DNA from 3 places in the Cutibacterium granulosum genome. Region 3 is predicted to be linked to each of the others. Evidence: riboswitches for the same ligand, from Rfam matches in the RefSeq annotation. Region 3 holds a riboswitch; each other region holds the start of a gene.
What was found. Region 3 has a riboswitch for cobalamin ahead of CKV91_RS02765 (anaerobic ribonucleoside triphosphate reductase). Riboswitches for the same ligand answer to the same signal wherever they lie in the genome.
Positions count from the first base shown of each region.

Region 1 (6,961 bases), 460 kb from region 3:
TCCCAGATGGGGAATGCGTCCGAGCTGGACGACGTCACGCACCGTCAGTTCCACGTGAGCCGAAGGACTCTGCTCGAGAAGGGCCATCACCCGGGAGCGCTCCTTGGCCCCGATCCCGGAGAGATCACGCTCCCCCAACCACACCCGCCCCGCGCTGGGCTTCCGCAACCCGGCCAGCAGGTGCAACAGGGTCGTCTTCCCGGATCCGTTCAGCCCGATGACCATCGTCATGACCTTTGGCCGAATCTCCACGTCGACCCCGGACAAGATCGTCGTCCCGTCGACCGTCCAACCAAGATCCTCAGCTCGCAACGTTGCTGCTGTCCCGGCACTCATGATCGAGACGCCTGTCGACGCAGCAGGACGACCAGCACCGGGGCTCCGACGGCCGCAGTGATGGCCCCGACGGGAATCTCGGTGTCAGGGCGCAAGCACCTCGCTGCGGTGTCGGACCACACCATGAGCAGGGCCCCGACGAGGGCCGACACCGGTAGCAGCCGGGCGTGTCGCGGCCCGGTCCAGAACCTCACGATGTGTGGGACCGTCAGCCCGACGAATCCGATGGGGCCGACGAAGGCCACGCTGAGAGCGGTCAGCAGGGCGGTGCCAACCATGATCATCCAGCGCACGGTGTTGACCGGTACTCCCAGGGACATCGCGCTGACGTCACCGAAAGCGAAGGCGTCAAGGGTGTGGCACAATGCCATCCCGGCGATGAGGGCCGGAACGGTGGCGACGGCCAGGGTGATCGTCGATCCCCATCTCACACCGGTGAACGACCCGAGGGTCCACGACAGGGCTGATCGAGCTGCGTTCGACTCACCACACACCATGATCATCATGGACACCGCCGCGCCGCACAACTGTCCGACGGCCACCCCGGCCAGGATGGTCCGGCTGGCGGGTAACTCCCCGGACTTGCCAGTGGCCATGGCCAGCACCATGACCAGGGCCCCGACCGCCCCGCCGAAGGAGGCCAGTGTCATGAGGACGGACTGCCCCAGAGTGCTGGAGATTCCGATGATGAGGATGAAGACCGCACCTACCGAGGCTCCACTGGAGATGCCGAGCAGATAGGGGTCGGCCAGGTCATTACCGGTCAGGGTCTGCAGTACCGCGCCGCACATCGCCAGCAAAGCGCCGACGGCCATCGATCCGATGACGCGCGGGGCGCGCAACTGCCAGACAATCCGATCGTCAAGGACGGTGACATCAGAGCCATTGATGAGTCGAAATCGTCGAGCAACCACCCGAATCACATCGTGAACCGGCACATGGACTGCCCCAACTCCCAGTACGACCAAGGCACTGGCAACGAGGGCAGTACCAAGAAAGGCAGCCAACAACCAGTTACGTGAGCGGATCATTTCCCAGCGATCTCTGCCAAACCATCGTTAAGAGTCTTGGCACCGTCGATCAGCTCGGCACCCGGGGTACTTTGGGAGAATGGCACCGTTACGAACTTGTTCTCCTTGACAGCTCTCATCTGCTTGAGAACCGGATCGCCCTTGAGATAAGCGATCTTGTCCTTCGCGGTGGACCATTTGGCATCGGCAACGACGATGACGTCCGGATCGGAGGCCACAATCTTTTCCCAGGAACCATCGGCCCATCCGCCATCGACGTCCGCAAAGACATTCTTGGCTCCCACGGCATCCATGAGCAGCTGTGGACCACCGTTACCGGCACCGATGAACGGGGTCTTGTCCCCAGAATCGAACCACACGATCGAGGTTCCGGTACCGTGCTTGTGTGTAGTCACGTCCCGCAGGTACTCATGCTGCTTGGTGATCGCAGTGTCGGCGCCGTCCCGAGCCCCGATGAGGGATCCGACCTCGCGCATTTCCTTCCAGACATTGCCCCACGTCGTCTCGGCCGACTTAGTGCCTTTGGGACATCCGAAGGGACTGATGTATGTGGCGATTCCCTGCTTCGCGAGCTCATCCCGGGTTCCGACAGCCTTGTCGGTAAAGGCACTGGAGAAAGAGGAAAGAGCAAGGTCGGGTTTGGCAGCCAAGAAGGTCTCTTTGGACGGATACTCCTTGGCCAGCACCTTGACCGAATCATAGGACTTTCGCCACTTGGCAGGAATCTCGCCGTCTAGGTAGGCCGTCCCAACCAGATTTGATGCGCCATTGATGGCCAGGACGTCCTCCGTGGCGCCTTGGTTGAGAGTTACAGCCCTGGTGGCAGGTTTGTCGAGAATGATCTTTTGACCACAGTTGGTGACTTCCACACGATCTGCGGACGGTTGGGACACCGACGCAGAGGATGGCTCGCTGGAAACGGGATCTTCGGGAGCACCTGCGCAGCCAGCGAGCAGAGTGGCGGGCACGACCAACCCCATGACGAAGCGATGTGACAAGGATGAGCACATGGGCATGAGAAGCCAGCTTTCTGTGACCGGCGTTCGCGGCCGGGGAACCGACAGGACGTTGTCAGGTGGTCTTCGGGCTCAACCTCATCTCCGTTTTCCGACACCTTCCCGGTACCAGTGGCACCAGTGGCTCGAGTCGGGTGGATCAGTCATACCGCTGCGCGTCAGCTCCGGTCTCTCACCGGATTCCTGCGCCGGAGAATCTCCAGCAACCTGACTGCCATATACTAATCCGTGTACGCCCCAGAAAAGAAATTCTTCTTCCTGTTTCGCAACTCAGCCAATCCTTCGACACCCTCATGGCAGACGTCCTTATAGACGTGACACCTACGTCTCGTCTTTTTCTGTACCGTTCAGCACCCATCATCGCTAAAAGCTTTGCTGCACCACAGAACCCATCAACCCACCACAAGTCCTTGACTGAAAAAGGGACGAGCCACCCTTGTAAGCCGGGTTCTGTGACCCCATGGGGGCCGGTGATCATCCATCTGTGAACGTCGTTGCCGACGCCCTCCAGCCTTGCAGCTGCGCGGCCTACCCGGGCGCTCGGGCGGGCAGCCCTCGAACACGTCCGCGACCTCACGGTCTTCTTGGCCTTGCTCCGGGTGGGGTTTGCCGTGCCGACACCGTCACCGATGCCGCGGTGAGCTCTTGCCTCACCGTTTCACCCTCACCGATTTCTCGGCAGTTTGTTTTCTGTGGCACTGTCCCGCGGGTCTCCCCGGGTGGGCGTTACCCACCACCCTGCCCTGTGGAGCCCGGACTTTCCTCGACAGATCATCGTCTGCCGCGATCACCCCGGGTGGCTCGTCCAAACATCCATTCTAGCCCGTGAGCATCGCTTCATGACAGCCGATGGGGCACACCACACCTGGCGGAACCGGCACTCTCCACCTCGAGCACCTTCGCCGGAACGTGACCGGCCCACCTCGGACCACGGCCCGGTCAGAATCCCATTCACCACTCAGAGCCCCACTCCTCAAAGGAAATGTCGTCTCACAGGGGACGCACCATGATGCGGTCGCACTCCTCACAGCGCAGCACCTCGTCTGCCGGGGCCTGGTCGTAGCGGCGTTGGTCGCCAGGATTGGCGACGATTCCGCAGGCACTGCACACGCCATGCTCCAACCTGCCGGCCCCCATCCCGGTGCGTTCCAGCAGAGTCTGGTACAGCTTGAGCAGATCGGCCGGGAGCGCCCCGGCCTGGGCGGTGCGCTGCGCGACGAGACGCTTGAGCTCGGCGTCGATCTCGGAGAGGTCATGGTCCCGGGAAGCCAGCACCTCGCGAATGTGGCCGTCAAGGGCCTTGCGGGCCTCGTCGGCCTGCTCCTGAGCCGCTTCAGCCTCCTCGACCCGCTGCATGATGTCGAGCTCGGCATCCTCCAGATCACCGATACGCCGCTTGAGGTGCTCGATCTCGTCGGTGAGACCGCGCAGTGCCTTGTGATCGATCTGGCCGGCATCCACCGTGGCCTGGTTGCGCTCCAGACGGGCCCTCGCCGGGGCAAGGTCTGCCTCGATGCGCTTCTGGTCGGCCTTGAGGTCGAAGACGACCGTCTGCTTGGCGACAAGATCCTCGGCGAGGCTCTGACGCGAGCCAGCAAGTTTCCTGAGCTCGGCGAGTTGGGGAAGAACCTTGCGATCATGACGCCTACGGGCGATGAGCCGGTCGGTCTCGGCCAGGTCGAGAAGTTTCCACTGGTCCTGCGGTGCTGCCTTCACGCTACCTCCTGCAACTGTGAACCCGGGGAGCTTGACCACCAGACTCTGCTGAACTTGTGAGAGCCAGCCTATCCGGCTGGACCCGGCTCATTACAATGACACCCATCGCACATTCGACGGAGAGGCGAGAGTTTCCATGACTGATGTGACTGATCGTTCCGGCAGGCCCGCCGGTTCCCAGATCCAGGCCGCTGATGAGCAGAAGGTCCCCAAACGCCAGACCCCGTTCTCCCAGGCGTTTCGTGACTTCATCCCCACTGGCTGGCAGCCCTACGACTCCACCATGCCACAGCCCCTGGACTCGGTGCCCTCGGCGCGCACGCACCGTGACGTCCTGGCCGCAAGGTTCCCCGGCGAGGTGCTCGTCATCCCCGCTGGCGTGCTCATGCGTCGCAACAACGACTGCGACTTCCCGTTTCGTCCACACACGACGTTCGTCTACTACTCCGGGCTGGGCACCGATCGGGAGCCCAACGCGGTGCTCGTCATCGACACCACCGGGTCCACCACCCGCGACGTGCTGTACTTCAAACCGCGCGCCCCGCGCACCGATCGGGAGTTCTACGCCGATCCCACCTACGGCGAGATGTGGGTCGGAAAGCGCGAGTCGTTGGAGGAGATGTCGACGATGACCGGCCTGCAGTGCCGTGACATCGCCGAGCTGGATGCCGCCCTCAGCAGTTCGGCCCCGGGCGGTTCCGCGCCGCTGCGCGTCATCCGGGAGGCCGATCCGTCGATCACCGACAAGGTCGACGTCGCCCGTCAGACCACCTCTGGACGTGGCGACGCAGCTGCCGACGAGGCATTCGACGAGTTCACCTCAGACGCCCGATTCTGCAAGGACGACTGGGAGATCGAGCAGCTGCGCGACGCCTGCCGTAGGTCGAAGGTGGGATTCGAGGACATGATCCGTCAGATGCCCGAGGCCGTGCGGCGCGGCCGCGGCGAGCGATGGATGGAAGGCATTTTCGGACTGCACGCCCGTCACCTGGGCAACAACGTCGGGTACGGCTCGATCTGTGCCGCCGGCGACCACGCCAACACCCTGCACTGGGTGCGCAACGACGGCGACCTGCGCCCCGGAGAACTCATCCTCATCGACGCCGGCATCGAGATCGACTCCCTCTACACCGCAGACATCACCCGTACCCTGCCCATCAGCGGCACGTTCTCACCGGCCCAGCGCCGGGTCTACCAAGCCGTCCTGGATGCCCAGGACGCCGCCGCCAAGGTGGCTCGGGTGGGCCATGACCACGCCGAGATCCACCAGGCGGCGATCCGGGTCATCTGTGAGTACCTGGCCGACTGGGGGATCCTTCCGGTGAGTGTGGACGACGCCGTCTCCCCCGAGGGCGGTCAGTTCCGTCGCTGGATGGTGCACGGCACGAGCCATCATCTCGGTCTGGACGTCCACGACTGCTCCCAGGCCCGCCGTGAGGACTACTCTGGCCCCCTGCGCAAGGGGATGTGCATGTCCGACGAACCCGGCATCTACTTCAAGCAGACCGACCTGCTCGTTCCCGAGGAGTTCCGAGGCATCGGGGTGCGCATCGAGGACGACCTGTGCATCACCGACGGTGAACCCGAGTGGCTGTCGAAGGACTGCCCGCGCGAGATCGACGAGGTTGAGGCCTGGATCGCTGACCTCTGGGGCTGAGACGTCAGGCGTTGAACACCTGGTCGCGCACCTCGCGCAGCTCCAGCGCGAGGTCGCGGGCCTGTTGGGCCACCTTGTGCTCGGCGAGCACCTCATAGTGGGTGGCCACCACCTGCTGCACCGAGTTGTAGTCGCGCTCCCCACGACTCATGGCATACGTGATGGCCGCGGTGATCATGCCGATGACCACTCCGATGAGCAGGCCGGACAGCAACATGACGACCAGACTGTTGAGCGAGTAGAAGAACGACATCATGAGTCCGACGAGCAGGCCCATACCCACCCCGGAGATGGCACCCTGACCGAGCACCGTGCCCCAGGTCTTGCGACCAATGACCCGCTCGACGCTGCGCAGGTCGGTGCCGACGATGCACAGATTCTCCACCGGGAACTCCTTGTCGGAGAGATGATCGACCACCTTCTGCGCCGTCTCGTAGTCGTTGACGACGACAACGGGCTTCGGATATTCCAGCTGGAACAGGGACGACACGTGGGCAGGCTGCATGAAATGGTCACCTCACAGGTTCGGGTACGACCATCCTACGGGGCCAGATGCCCTGCCGACGACCAAGTGAGCTCCCGGCGTGTACCGACGGCATCGGTCAGCTGCCGGAGAACTTGCCCGGGCGGTGCTCAGGTGTGTAGACAATGCATATGAGCACCGAAAACCCGCTTGTCCCAGCGATCCATGAGGCGCTGTCTCGTGTACAGGATCCGGAGATCAGGCGACCCATCACCGACCTCGGCATGGTTGACGAGGTATCCGTCGACGACAACGGCCGCGCCTACATTCGCATTCTCCTGACGGTTCCGGGATGTCCACTCAAGGACACCCTGCGTGAGGACGTCACCGAAGCAGCCACCTCCGTCGACGGAGTGCGTGGTGCCTACGTCGAGCTCGGGTCCATGACCGACGAGCAGCGCGCCGCCGTGCGTGAGCAGCTTCGTGGTGGCGCCCCCGAACCCACCATCCCGTTCGCCGAGCCGGGCAACACCACCAAGGTCATTGCCGTGGCCTCCGGCAAGGGCGGCGTCGGCAAGTCGTCGATGACCGTCAACCTGGCCCTGGCCCTGGCTGGGATGGGCCGATCGGTCGGTCTGCTGGACGCTGACATCTACGGCCACTCGATTCCCGACATGCTCGGTGCAGGTGACGCCCACCCCACCCCGCTGGACGACCTGCTCCTGCCGGTGCCCGCCATGGG
Region 1 covers NZ_LT906441.1:1,124,399-1,131,359, reverse strand. Annotated here, with positions in the region: gene CKV91_RS04750 (ABC transporter ATP-binding protein) at 1-336, opposite strand, end outside; gene CKV91_RS04745 (FecCD family ABC transporter permease) at 333-1,367, opposite strand; gene CKV91_RS04740 (ABC transporter substrate-binding protein) at 1,364-2,383, opposite strand; cobalamin riboswitch at 2,425-2,609, opposite strand; RNA gene rnpB (RNase P RNA component class A) at 2,807-3,186, opposite strand; gene CKV91_RS04730 (zinc ribbon domain-containing protein) at 3,374-4,099, opposite strand; gene CKV91_RS04725 (aminopeptidase P family protein) at 4,236-5,756, shown strand; gene CKV91_RS04720 (YflT domain-containing protein) at 5,761-6,261, opposite strand; gene CKV91_RS04715 (Mrp/NBP35 family ATP-binding protein) at 6,411-6,961, shown strand, end outside.
Region 1: linked by a shared signal. The riboswitch ahead of CKV91_RS04740 (ABC transporter substrate-binding protein) and the one ahead of CKV91_RS02765 (anaerobic ribonucleoside triphosphate reductase) in region 3 are both predicted to bind cobalamin.

Region 2 (6,961 bases), 100 kb from region 3:
GATGACGATGATCGGCCGTTCCCAGTACCCCACGCGTCAGATGTGGGATTGCGATGCCCAGGAAACTGATCGGCCCGCAGAACGCGGTGGCCGCCCCGGCGAGGATCGCGGTGCTCGCCACCAGCAGGGTGCGCACCACCTTGAGGTTCATTCCCATCGTCTGGGCGTAGCGTTCTCCCAACAACAAGGCGTTGAGCGGCTTGGCGAGCAGCAGACTGGCCAGGATCATGACGATCATGATCGGCACCATGGCTCGCAGGTTCTGCCACGTCACGCCGTGGTAGCTGCCGAACTGCCAGCGGGTGTACTGGGCGATGAGCTCCGGGCTGGCCCGCGACAACAGCACGGTGACCCCTGACGAGACGAAGTACCCGATCATGACGCCGAGCAGCAGCAGGATCGTCGAGGAGTGGATGAACCGGCCGGCCAGCATGACGATGAGCAGGACGACGGCTGCCCCCAGTGCCGCGGCGACCATGACCAACAGGTCCGGCCCGATTCCCAGCCCGGAGGCGAAGCTGGCCGCCCCCGCCGATGCCGAGGTGGACAGCACCACCAGGGCAACGCCCAGACTGGCACCCGAGGAGATACCCAGCACGTATGGGTCGGCCAGTGGGTTGCGGAACAGGGTCTGCATCTCCAGCCCGGACACTCCCAGCGCCGCCCCGACGAGCAGGGCGGTGATGGTACGAGGCTCGCGGACGTCGCGGATGATCGTCATCGAGACTGGGTCGACGTCGGTGCCACCGGTGAGGATCGTCATGACGTCACCCAGCGGGATGTTCACCGATCCCAGCGCCAGGCCGGCCAGGGTGACGGCGAGGAGGATCGTTGCGAGGATCGTGAAACGCACCGGCAGTGGCAGCCCGCGTCGTCCCTGCGTCTGGCGGCTCCGCACATCCCGGTGATCCCGCACGTCCCGACCCCGCCCATCCTGACCTCGTACGTCCCGGCCCGGTGCCTCTCGGTTCTGTGGCGTCTCCTGGTGGCTGTTCCACCAGGTGCCCCTGATCCGCTCGCCGTGTGTCTCGTGACGTCCGTGCCTCCCGCGACGGCCCGGCACTTGATCCTGAGTCGCAGTCACTTCGCGGTGGCCTTGCGGTAGAAGTAGAACTGGTGATCGGCATCCAGCTCAGGGTGCAGGATCGCCGTCAGATCCGCCAGGACGAGGTCGGGGCGCACGACCCCGGTCTGCCAGTAGTCGTTGCCGTGCTTCGGGTCGGCTCGCAGGGTGGCGTCCCAGACGTTGCCGTTGTCGAGGGCCTTGAGCGACTTCAGACGTGGGTCGGCCTTGAGGATCTCCGGGATGGACGACTTCTCCGGCCCGTCGATCCAGAAGTCGGCATCGTGGGCCTTCTTGATGATGGCCTCGGTGTCCAGCTTCCTGGATGCCACCCCGTGAAGGTCCTTGAACACGTACTCACCGCCTGCGTCGCGCAGGAATTGGATGGAGTAGTTCTCGTTGGGCTTGATGTACCAGACGCCCTTGTACTGCGATCCGTGGAGCACGGTCGGTCGTGTCGTCACCGTGGCGGCGCGTTTCGCGGTCGCATGGTACTTCTCGGCGATCTCGTCGTACTTCTGGTTCGCCGTCTTCTCGGCATTGACGAACAGCGAGTCGTACTTGATCCATTCGGCACGCCCCAGCGGGGTGCTCTCGAGGAAGTTCGGCTCGGCGACGACCGGGATGCCCATCTCCTTGATCTTGTCGATCTTGCTGGTGTTGTCGCTGCCACTGACGAGGTTGAAGATGAACAGGTCCGGGCGCAGCGCCGCCAGCTTCTCTGTGTTGATCTCGGTGGCGTTGTCACCTGCCGCGAAACTGGCGACCTTGTGGTCCTTGAGGGCCTGACGGGTGTTCGAATTCCCCACCCTGTCGACGTTGACCATGCCAGCCACGGAGTCCAGCTTTCCCAACATCTGGAACTTCATCGGCAGGGTCGTCGAACCCAGCGCCACCTTGGTGGTGGGGATGGTGATCTTCTGCGCCCTGGCGAGGTCACCGTCCAGCTTCGGCTGCGGGGCGCCACACTGCACCAGGACGTACTGCACGGGTTTCTTCGCGGTGTTCGACGGGTGCTTGAGCGTCACCACCTTGTACGACTTGTGGTACGACACGGTGATGTCGCGGGCGTCGCGGAAGGTGGCCTTGTCGGTGAAGTAGTCCTTCGAGGAGTCGAAGTCCTTGATGCAGCCCTGCTGGGAGGACGTGCTGGACGGCGTGTCCGCCGAGGAATCCGATTTCTCGGAGCGTGAGCACCCGGCGAGGGTGGCGATGCACATGGCGATGGCGGCTAGGCCCGCCACCAGACGATTGATGGACATGGTTGCTCCCAAGTGGAGGTGAAGGGATGGCGGTGCGGCGAACATCGCCGCTGAGAGGGTCAGCTGAGCTTGGTGTAGTAGTACGGCGTGTACCCCTTCATGAGGTCAGGGTGGAAGATGTACGTGAGGTCGGCCAGCACGACGTCGGGTTGGACGGTCCCGGACTGCCAGAAGTCGTTCCCGGTGTCTGGGGCAGTGCGCTTGCTGGGGTTCCAGACGTTGCCGTGCTGGAAGGCCGACAGGTTCGCGTAGCGCGGGTTCTGCTTGAGGGCGTCGTCCTTGCCGTGCCACGTCGTCATGGACATGTAGTTGCCGTTGAGCCAGAAATCGGCCTTGGAGCCGTACTTGAAGACGACCTCGGCGTCGGTCGGGGTGGCTCCGCTGCCCTTGACGGCCTGGGACATGGCGTCGGTGGCTCCGGCGTCGGTCATGAACCTGATCATGTAGGAGTCGGTTCCCGGGACGTACCACTGCCCCTTGGTCTCCTGGCCGACGAGCACGCTGGGCTTGTCGGTGGCGTTCCTGGCCTTCTTCGCCACCTCGGTGTAGCGCTTGGTGATGCCGTCGAAGTTCTTCGTGGCGGCGCCCTCCTTGTTGAGGAGGATGCCGTAGGTCTTCATCCACTCGGCTCGGGCCAGCGGGGTGGACTCGAGATAGTCGAGGTCCTGCAGCACCGGGATGCCGGCGGACTGCACCTGCTTGAACTCCTTCACCTCTGAGCTGGCGGCCAGCACGGCGTCGGGTTTGAGGGAGATGAGCTTCTCCGTGTCGATCTGCATCCGACTTGACCCGTAGCTGGGCGTGTTGCGGGCCTCGAGGGCGTCTCGTGCCGGTCCGCGGTAGATCTGTTCGAGCTGGTTGACGCCGACGACTGCGTCCAAGGACCCCAGGGTGTGGAGGACCGGGATCTGGGTGGTGGAGGAGGCGGCGATCCGTTTGACCGGGACGTCGATGATCGGGGCCTTGGCGAGCTCACCGGTGAGCGTTGGTCTGGGGGCACCGCACTGCAGTAACACGAAGGTCTGCGCCGGTTTGTCCTGCTTGCCGAGGGTGAGGACCTTGTAGGACTTGTGATAGCTGACGTGGACGTTCCTGGCCCCGGTGAAGGTGACCTTGTCACCGAAGTAGTCCTTGTCCTTGTCGAACTCCCCGGACTTGATGCACCCGGACATGTTGGCACCGGTGCCAGCTGATGGGGTGGTCGTCGAGGCGCTCGGGGAGGTGGAGCCGTCCTTCGTGCCCGAGCAGCCCGTCAGGGCCAGGGAAGGTACGACGAGAAGGGTGAGAAGGACCGAGACACGTCTCGGCAGTGGAGTACCCATGAAGTCTCCTGCAGTCGTGTCGCAGGACCCGCTGGGGCACACCCGGTGTGCTCGGCAGACTCCTACGGCGAGAGTCGGTGAATGCCACTTCGCAGGGAGGCGACCGGACTGAGCTGGAGGGCATCACCGTTGCGCGACAGTGTCGGACTTGCACCGACTTCGCTCGCTGCGGAGTACCTCGGGCCGAGTCCGACCCGGGACACGCACAAAATAGCATGTCTGGTGTCAATCCCTGTGCTGGGGCTGCAATGTGCCAATCCGAGCCCACGGCCGGTCGTCGCTCACATGTGTGCGCAGCTCGCCGACGTCTTCTGGTGCGCAGGCAAGCACGATGCAGGTCGACGGTCCGCCGGATTTCGTGAGATCGAGATCGGTCCTGCCGGGATCGAACCGCAGTCCTGCGGTGGCGGCGATTTGATCGGCCTCCCAGGCGATTCCGTGCGACCCCACCGGTACACAGTCGTGCACCAGGCCCGAGCCCAGCAGCGCACGCACCTCGTCCAGGGTGACGATCTCGCGCCGACCGGGGCATACCTCGTCATCCGGCGCCGAGATCGGGGAACCGACGCATACGAGCACGTCGGCTTCCTGCCCCTGTGCCGTTGCTGTCGGGGCCTCGCCGGGACCCGGTGTGCCAGGGGCTCTGCCCGGTCGTACCCCGATGATCGTCACCCCGATCCCGGTCTGGGTGGTGATGACGTTGTCCTCCGTCGATCCGGTGACGGCCTGGGGGTCGATCCCCGTGGCGACCGCGCACCGCTGGAACTCCTCGATCATTGGCTGGGCCGAGGCGGCGTCCTGACACAGGGTGTTGACGAGGACCATCGGTTGGGCTCCCCCACACAGTATCTCCAGCAGTGGTACTCGCGCGGCCAGGTGGGCACACCACGTCGGATCGGCAGGGTAGGAGTCCCCGGGCCGTGAGCCTATGCCCCCGACTGCGTCACAGGCGATGACCAGGCGCCCAGCCGGTACGTCGGCGAGCAGCAGGTCGCGCAGCCGAGACACCTGGGTGTCGGCATGGAGGCTCCCGGTGCTGTTTCGGGGGACGGCGGTGGGGGCGTGACGCTGAACCTCGCCTGGTTCGTGCGGCGCGGCTGATGGTTCATGAGGTACGGCTGGGCTGGGACTGCGCACCATGCCATTCAATCGCGTGTGGGAGGGTTGCGTGGGTGAGGGTTGAGCGAACACTGTTCGCCTCGGTGAGCCAGATGCCGGGCTGGAGCAGAATTGCCCTGGAGTCACTCGCTGGGGCCACCCGTCGTCGGATGCGTAGCATTCGGCTTGGTTGCTTCAGCACACGTGACGTCTGACGGTGCAACACTGGGTGGTACAGACAGGGGGTAGGTGTGAAGGCACGACTGGTGGTGACGGCAGCGCTCGTGGCGGGTGTCATCGTTGCGGAACGTCTCGCGACGGCCAGACATCATCGACACGTTCAGGTGCGGCGGATCGCCTTGGAGGGGATCGACGGGTTGGCAGGGCGCCAGCGTCCTTGCTGATGAGGCGCACATGTGAGTCAGCGATACATGCTGACCCCCGGGCACGTCTGTACCCTGCCTGTCACGGTGTCCTGCCTGTCAACGGTGCTGGGGCTGGTCGGGATCGATGTTGCGGCCGACCCCTCGTCCACGTCGTGATGCCAGGATTTTCGCCTGCACCCGTGCATCCTGCATTCCTGAGATTTCTTCGTCTGTGCGACGTCTCCCGCACACCCGGGGTGTGCGTCCCTGCCATGTCATCTGCGAACATGGTGTGAGACGACCGATGGTGTGAGCGACCGGGAGGAAGCATGGGAAACCACAAGAGAGTCGGCATTCTCACCGCCGGGGGAGACTGCCCCGGCCTCAACGCAGCAATCCGTGGCTTCGGCAAGGCGGCCATCCGCGAGTACGGCATGGAACTCGTCGGCTTCCATGACGGATTCCTGGGCCTGGCGCAGAACCGTTACGTCGACCTCACCCAACGCGACCTCTCCGGCATTCTCACCGTGGGCGGGACGATCCTGGGAACCAGCCGTGACAAGGTCAATCGCATGATCGTCAATGGCGAGGAGACGGACATGGTGCCGACCATCGTCGACAACTACGACAAGCTCGGCCTGGACGCCCTGGTGACACTTGGTGGTGGGGGAACCTCCAAGAACGCCTACAAACTGCACAAGGCCGGTCTCAACGTCATCCACCTGCCCAAGACCATCGACAACGACATCGTCGGCACCGACGACTCGTTCGGCTTCTCCACCGCCCTGGAGGTGGCCACCGACGCCATCGACCGGCTGCACTCCACCGCTCACTCCCACCACCGGATCATCCTGGCCGAGGTCATGGGGCACCGGGCCGGTTGGCTGGCCCTGGGATCGGGCATCGCCGGTGGGGCAGACATCATCCTGCTGCCCGAGGTGCCCTACAAGCTTGAGTCGATTGCCGAGGCCGTGGAGAGGAGACGCAGCCAGGGACTCAACTTCTCGGTCATCGCCGTGGCCGAGGGGGCGCGCGACGTCTCGGACGCCATGGCCCTGCGGGGTGCTCGTGCCCTCGTGGACAACTCCAGTGCCAAGACCAAACCGGCGGCCAAACGCGCCAAGCGCGACCTGGAGGCCTCCATGCGCGACAACACCATCAAGCTCGCCTCCGAGCTGGAGGAGGCCACCGGCCTGGAGTCTCGGGTGTCGATCCTGGGCTACGTCCAGCGCGGTGGCACGCCGTGCTCCCACGACCGACTGCTCGCCACCCGGCTGGGCACGATGGGTGCCCGCATGGTGCAGGAGGGAAACTTCGGCATCATGGTGGCCGCCAAGGGTTCCGGCACCGACACCGTCGCCCTCAAGGAGATGGCCGGCAAGGTGAAGTACGTGCCGGCGGACCACCCGTGGGTGGAAGCCGCCCGTGAAGTGGGTACCAGCCTCGGCGACTGAGCCACGAGGTGACGGCTCTGCCCGGCCTGGTGGGCATCCTGTGCTCCCGGGCAGCACAGGGCTTCGGGCGACACAAGACCTGCTCCCAGGCGACCCGGCGATCAACCAGTGCGCCCGGCCGTCACAGGCCGGTTCGGCACGGATGATCGGGGCCCCGACCCGGACGCACTGGGTGCATCAAGGACGGCCCCCGCGTCGCAGAGAGCCTGCAGCATTGGGAGCTCCGCGGCGGTGGGAGTCGATCTCGAGACAGGTGGCTCAGTCAAAACGTCGGGTGGTGGCTCAGCCCTGCTGCCCGTGACCGCCCTGCTGTACCGTGATCGGGTGATCCGGGTGCTTGTCGAGCCACGAGGCGACGAACGGGCAGGTCGGTCGCACGGTGGCACCCTGACCTGCC
Region 2 covers NZ_LT906441.1:557,827-564,787, forward strand. Annotated here, with positions in the region: gene CKV91_RS02365 (FecCD family ABC transporter permease) at 1-1,012, opposite strand, end outside; gene CKV91_RS02370 (ABC transporter substrate-binding protein) at 1,081-2,325, opposite strand; gene CKV91_RS02375 (ABC transporter substrate-binding protein) at 2,385-3,497, opposite strand; cobalamin riboswitch at 3,725-3,860, opposite strand; gene CKV91_RS02385 (transcriptional regulator) at 3,873-4,655, opposite strand; gene CKV91_RS09320 (hypothetical protein) at 4,997-5,149, shown strand; gene CKV91_RS02390 (6-phosphofructokinase) at 5,440-6,564, shown strand; gene CKV91_RS02395 (GNAT family N-acetyltransferase) at 6,847-6,961, opposite strand, start outside.
Region 2: linked by a shared signal. The riboswitch ahead of CKV91_RS02375 (ABC transporter substrate-binding protein) and the one ahead of CKV91_RS02765 (anaerobic ribonucleoside triphosphate reductase) in region 3 are both predicted to bind cobalamin.

Region 3 (6,961 bases):
GATCAGGGCCCGCTTCTCGTCCTGGTCGAGCAGGGCCCACTCGTTGGCCACGGTCTCCGGGGGCACATCGAGAATGCGCTGGGCCACCGGGGAGACCGGGGCTGGCAGTTGCTCCTCCAACGCCGCGCGACGCGCGGCGAGCCGCTTGTTGGCGGCCTTGAACTGAGCGTCGTCCATCTCGTCGTCGGCCAGCATTGTGGCGTAGTGGATCCTCTTGGCGTCGATGTCGGCCAACTCCCGCTGGATGGCGGCCGCATCGACGTCGGGCGCGGCGGGTGCCAACAGGGCCCTCATCTCGACCTTGCGCAGGGCCTTGACCATGAGGTCTTCGACCAGGTCGTCGATGGGCGCGGATTCCCTGTAGACATGCGTCTGGTCGGTGCGGCAGCGGTAACGGCGCCGACCTGCTCAACGACAAGCACAAGGACCGACTGGACACCCTGCTCGCCGACGACGCCCACGTCGAGGTCGAGGTCACGGAGCGTCTACCAGCGCATGATCGCCGCCTACCGCCACGAGAACCGGCGCCACGGCCGCGAGCTGATGGCCCGGCTCATCGACTCGATCAGCACCGGCGTCCCCAAGGCCCTGGTCGAGATCACCAAGCTCGGCAGGACGCTGAAGAAGCGCGCCGCCGACGTCCTGGCCTACTTCGACCGGCCCAGCACCTCCAACGGGCCCACCGAGGCGATCAACGGCAGGCTCGAGCACCTGCGCGGCTCGGCACTGGGGTTCCGCAACCTGACCAACTACATCGCCAGATCCCTGCTCGAGACCGGCGGGTTCAGACCCCGACTACACCCTGGATTCGGATGAGCCGAATTTCCTTGGCGTCCATAAAGAGGGTCACGTCGAGATGACGTGCTCATCCCTGACAAACCACCGGAGCACAACAGTCCCACGCTCGACACAGCGACTCATCTCGGCGGAAAGACGCCTGGTCCTGGGGACACTGGTGGATCATCGCTGGCGTTGCATGGACTCGACCGTCGAGTTCTCCTCCCATTCCACCGCGGTGCCCGCCGCCAAGGAGGCGGGCACATCGATGAGGCGCTGGTTGTCACTGCCCCGCCACGCTAGGGCGAGGGTACGACGGGCCAGCAGGAACGGGCCGTCCACCAGCACGTCGACCTCACCGAACAGCTGGGCGAGGTCGGGCTCGGCCTGGGCACGGCGCAGCAGCACCTCGAACCGGTGACCCGACCAGCACCACACGTCCCACCCGATCTCGTGGGCGTGACGCGCGAGCACAGCAGCATCGGCGGCCTGCTCGCTGGCCTCGCCGCCGGTGAGCGTGAGCCCCTGCGCCAGCGACGAGGCACGCATGTCGGCCATGATCTCCGCCACCGGCATCACTGCACCACCGCACGGGTCCCAGCTGGCAGGATTCTGGCACCCTCGGCAGTGCAGGGAGCAGCCTTGGGCGAAGACGGCGTATCGCACCCCGGGTCCGTCGACGATGGACTCGGGCTCGATCCCCGCGATCCTCATCTGCGTCAGCCGTGCCGGACGCGGTCGTTGACCTCGGCGCGCTTGGCGTCGTTGAACCGGTCCAGTCCACCGACGAGGTAGCCGGTGATGCGACGAATCCGCTCGAACGGCCCGGACTCCTCACCACGCCCGCACCGGGGGCACTCGTCGTCGATGATGCCGGTGTAGCCGCACTCCGGGTCACGATCGACCGGGTGGTTGATCGACCCGTACCCCACACCGGCGTCGTGCATGGCCCGCACGATCGTCTCGAATGCCTCGACATTGCGGCTGGGATCGCCGTCGAGCTCGACGTAGGAGATGTGCCCGCCATTGGTCAACGCATGGAACGGCGCCTCCAGGCGGATCTTCTCGGCTGCACCGATGTGGTGCCAGACCGGGATGTGGAACGAGTTGGTGTAGTAGTCACGGTCGGTGATTCCCGGCAACGCGCCGAACCGTTCCCGGTCCATCCGCACGAACCTGCCCGACAGCCCCTCGGCCGGGGTGGCCAGGGTGGAGAAGTTGAGCCCGGTCTCCTCGGCGGCGCGGTCGGTACGCTCCCGCAGATGGCTGATGAACCGGTACCCGAGGTCCCAGGCCTCCTGGGACTGCCCGTGATGGGCCCCCACGAGGGCGGTGAGGGTCTCGGCCAGGCCGATGAACCCGATCGAGAGGGTTCCGTGCCGCAGCACCTCCTCGACGCTGTCGTCGGGACCGAGCCCCGCAGAGTCGATCCAGACCCCCTGCCCCATGAGGAACGGGAAGTTACGCACCTTCTTGCGAGCCTGGATCTTGAATCGCTCCAGCAGCTGATCGATGACCAGGTCGATGGATGCGTCGAAGTCCGACATGAACCGATCGACGTCATGGTCTGCCTGGATGCCCAGACGCGGCAGGTTGATGCTGGTGAACGAGAGGTTGCCACGCCCCCAGGTCTGCGCCCTGCTGGTGTCGTGGACGTTGGACATGACGCGGGTGCGGCAGCCCATGTAGGCGATCTCGGTCTCGGGATGGCCGGGGCGGTGGTACTCGGCGTTGAAGGGGGCGTCCTGGAAGGAGAAGTTCGGGAAGAGACGCTCGGCGCTGGTGCGGCAGGCCAGCTGGAAGAGGTCGTGGTTGGGGTCGCCAGGATGGTAGTTGACCCCTTCCATGACGCGGAAGATCTGGATCGGGAAGATCGCCGTCTCGCCATTGCCCAGCCCGGCGCGGGTGGCCTCCAGCAGGCAGCGCATCACCAGCCGGGCCTCCGGGCTGGTGTCGGTGCCGTAGTTGATCGAGGAGAACGGCGTCTGGGCACCAGCGCGCGAGTTCATCGTGTTGAGGTTGGCGATGAAGGCCTCCATCGCCTGGTAGGTGGCCCGTTCGGTCTCGGCCACCGAGCGGGTGCGTACCTCGTGGTGGACCCGGACCACCTGCTCGGCGGAGAGTTCGGGCCAGGCCTCGGCGAGTTTTTCCCGCTCGGCGTGCTGGGTGGCGTCGTCGGCCTCCAGGGGCCAGGTGGCGGCAAGCCGCGTCACCTCGTCCTGACGTTCCTGGTCAGCACCGAGGACGCCAGCGGACTGAGCCATGTTGGCTCGCATCCGATCGGCGCAGGTGAGGGCGACGCCGGGGGCCATGTCCCGGTCGAAGTTGGGGACGGCCTGACCACCATGCTGGTCGTTCTGGTTGGACTGGATCGCGATGCACGCCAGGGCTGCGTAGGAGTTGATCGAACGCGGGGAGCGCAGGTGTCCGTGCCCGGTGGAGAAACCGGTGCGGAACAGCTCGCTGAGGTTGATCTGGCAGCAGGTGGTCGTCAGGGTGAGGAAGTCGAGGTCGTGGATGTGGATGTCACCGTCCCGGTGGGCGGCGGCATGGGCCGGGTCGAGCACCGAGAGCAGGTTGAACTGCTTGGCCGACTCGGTGCCGAAGCGCAGCATCGAGCCCATCGCTGTGTTGCCGTCGACGTTGGCGTTCTCGCGCTTGACGTCGCTGTCCCTGGCATCGGAGAAGGTGATCTCGCGCAGCGAGGTCATGAGGGCCGACTGCTGTTCGCGAGCCGTGGAGCGGCGCTGCCGGTAGAGGATGTATGCCTTGGCCGTCTCGGCCTGGCCGCGCTCCATGAGGACCTTCTCGACGACGTCCTGGATGTGTTCGACGTCGGGGATCACGGGGCCGGTCGCGGTGGCGGCCACCGTACCGGCACCGGGGCGCTGCTCGCTGCGTAGTTCGTCGACGACGGCCAGTGCGACGCTCAGCGAGATGGCCTCGGCCTCGGCGACGCCGGTGGCCTCCAGGGCCTTGCGAGCGGCATGGGCGATGCGGGCTGGGTCGAAGGCGACGATGCGCCCGTCGCGCTTGCGCACCTGACGTAGCACGGTGGAGGACGTCTGCCCCGGTCCATGCGACGTGAGCTGGGACGTGGTGGTGTGCCTCACGGGTGTGGTCGAGGGCGTCTGGGGGTGGTGTACGGTCATGTCTCTCCTCGGAGTTCGCCGCCCCTGTCACAGGGCTCGTGCAGCCGGGTCACAGCCCGGGTACTGGCAGGTCTTCGGACTCGGGGACGCGATCGTTCGATCTCCTACTGGACGACGCTTCCCAGCCAGTGGCCAGTGCGTGTGTCGCCGGTCGTTTCCCATACCGCTGCGGGACAGTCCCGGATTCCCACCGGGTTCCCTCTTGGCTCTCATATCCCAACATCTTGTGTTTGGACTGAAAGACCAGTACGACATCTAGTTATACACCATGTGGAACCCGCCGGTAGGCACATCTTGGGGCGTGTTCGGTGCAGGCGAATCTGCGGGCATGAGGAACGCCTCCACCCGATTGCTCGAGCGGAGGCGTTCCCCAAGGGATTGCGTCAGTCGATCAGCTCACTGATCCGTCACGACGATGACGTGGAGCTGACGGGGACCGTGCACCCCATTGACTCGGGCCAGCTCGATGTCACTGGTCGCCGAACCGCCCGAGATCCACGTCAGCGGGTGATGATCGAGCACGGCCGGTCTGACGGCCTGCACGGCCTCCGGCACATCGGAGACGACCTGGCTTGCCTTGATCACGCAGACGTGACGGTCGGGAACCAGGGTGAGGGCACGTCGTCCCTGATCGGCCAGATGGGTGAGCACGATGGTGCCGGTGTCGGCCACACCGGAGGCAGCCGCCGTGACGACGGCCTGGGTGTCGTCCAGCTCGGTCTTGCTCAGTTCCGGATCGTCGACACGAACCTCGATGCCAGCCTCGGAGATGGCCGTGCGCCAGGACTCGTCAAGCCCGGAGGGGACGACGACGGACTCGTCGGCCCCGGTCTCCTTGAGGGCGTCGACGACGGCCTGGGGCACGTCGACGGCGGGAACCTCCACGACGGAACAGTTGTAGTCGCGCACCCGCTGCACGAAGGTGCCCACGACGTCGTCCATGTCGATGCCCCGACCGTACTGCCAGGTGATCGGCGCATCCTTCTGCGGATCGGACTGCGTGACGTCTGCGGTGGCCTGGCGGATCCGGGCCAGGATGTCCTCACGGGCCTGAACTTCGTCGATCATCAGTGCTCCTCCCGATTCTTCTTCCACCAGTTGCGGAAACTCTGCGACGGGATCTCGTCGACGTCGCGGTACTTGAGCCATCGTTCGGCCACGGGAACCGGGATCGGCCCCAGCTTCTTGCCGCGCATCACCTTGCCGGCCAGCTGCGAGCCCTTCTGGACCATCTCGAAGTGCTTGGCGTCGCTCAGGGCCCACTGTGAAGTCTTCATGAGCCCCATCTCACCGGCTACCTCGTAGTCGGCGGGGATCTTGTCGGCCTTCTCGGACTGCACGACGCGCTGACGCAGGTGCACGAGGATGTCGGTGAAGGGGATCTTCACCGGGCACACCTCGTTGCACGCACCGCACAACGAGCAGGCGTAGGGCAGGCCACGGTCGACGGGGTCCTCCACACCACGCAGCTGCGGGTTGAGGGCGGCACCGATCGGTCCGGGGTACACCGAGCCGTAGGCGTGGCCGCCGGTGCGCTCGTAGACCGGGCAGATGTTGAGGCAGGAGGCGCAGCGGATGCAGCGCAGCACCTCGCGTCCCAGCTCGTCGGCCAGGGCGTCGGTACGACCGTTGTCCATGAAGATGACGTGCTGCTCCTGGGGGCCGTCACCCTCGGTGACACCGCTCCACATCGAGTTGTAGGGGTTCATCCGCTCGCCGGTGCCCGAACGGGGCAGCAGCTTGAGGAACACCTCGAGGTCGTCGTAGCTGGGCAGCACCTTCTCGATGCCGACGACCGACACGAGGGTCTCGGGCAGGGTGAGGCACATGCGGCCATTGCCCTCGGACTCCACGATGACCAGTGATCCGGTGTCGGCGAGCACGAAGTTGCCACCCGAGACGGCCACTTTGGCGCGCAGGAACTTCTCACGCAGGTGCAGACGGGCCGCGTTGGTGAGCTCCGGAGGATTCTCCGAGATGTCCTCGGGGGCCGGGCGGCCGTAGTTCTTCATCTCCTGCAGGAAGATCTCCCGCACCTCGGAACGGTTGCGGTGGATGGCCGGCACGACGATGTGGGAGGGGCGGTCGTGGCCCAACTGCACGATGAGCTCGGCCAGGTCGGTCTCCCAGGCGGCGATGCCCTGTTCCTCCAGGTACTCGTTGAGGTCGGTCTCCTGGGTGGTGATGGACTTGATCTTGACGACCTCGTCCACCCCCTTGGCCTTCGCGACCTGGGCGACGATCTCGTTGGCCTCCTGGGCATTGCGGGCCCAGTGCACGTGCACCCCGTTAGCCTTGAGGGATTCCTCGGCCTGCAGCAGGTAGGTGTCCAGGTGACGCCCCACCCGGTCCTTGATCTCCTTGGCGGCACCACGCAGATCCTCCCAGTCCGGGGACTCGGAGACGCGCATGGCGCGCTTGTTGCGGATCGTCGTGGTGGCGTTGCGCATGTTCTTGCGCTGCACACCAATGCTCAGCTCACGCTTGGCGGCTTCGGAGAACTTCGGCATCCCCAGGAACGTTCCGGGGTTGTCCGGGGCCGGGGTGAGACGGGCGACCCCGTTGTTGCCCTCGGTGATCCGACGCAGTTCGGTGGTCATGGTCAGTCCTCCTCCGTGTTCGCCAGGATCTCGGCGAGGTGAATGGGCTTGACGCCAGAGTTCTGCCGCGACAGCACTCCGCCGATGTTGAGCAGGCAGGAGTTGTCACCTGCGACGACGTACTCGGCACCGGTCTCGCGCACGTGACGGGCCTTGTCGGCCGCCATGGCGGCGCTGACGTCGGGGTTCTTGATGCTGAACGTACCGCCGAAACCGCAGCACTGTTCCTCGGCGGGCAGGTCCACCAGGGTCATGCCGCGCACGTTCCTGAGCAGCTGGTAGGGGCGGTCGCCCAGGTGGATGAGACGGCGTCCATGACATGACGGGTGATAGGTGACCGAGTGCGGGAAGTAGGCGCCGACGTCGGTGACACCCAGCACGTCGACGAGGAACTCCGGCAGATCGTAGGTGCGCTTGCTGGTCTGGGCCGCG
Region 3 covers NZ_LT906441.1:662,086-669,046, reverse strand. Annotated here, with positions in the region: gene CKV91_RS02780 (hypothetical protein) at 1-321, opposite strand, end outside; partial or broken gene CKV91_RS02775 (transposase) at 396-816, shown strand; gene CKV91_RS02770 (4Fe-4S single cluster domain-containing protein) at 961-1,491, opposite strand; gene CKV91_RS02765 (anaerobic ribonucleoside triphosphate reductase) at 1,497-3,929, opposite strand; cobalamin riboswitch at 3,978-4,192, opposite strand; gene CKV91_RS02760 (LutC/YkgG family protein) at 4,326-4,997, opposite strand; gene CKV91_RS02755 (LutB/LldF family L-lactate oxidation iron-sulfur protein) at 4,997-6,529, opposite strand; gene CKV91_RS02750 ((Fe-S)-binding protein) at 6,532-6,961, opposite strand, start outside.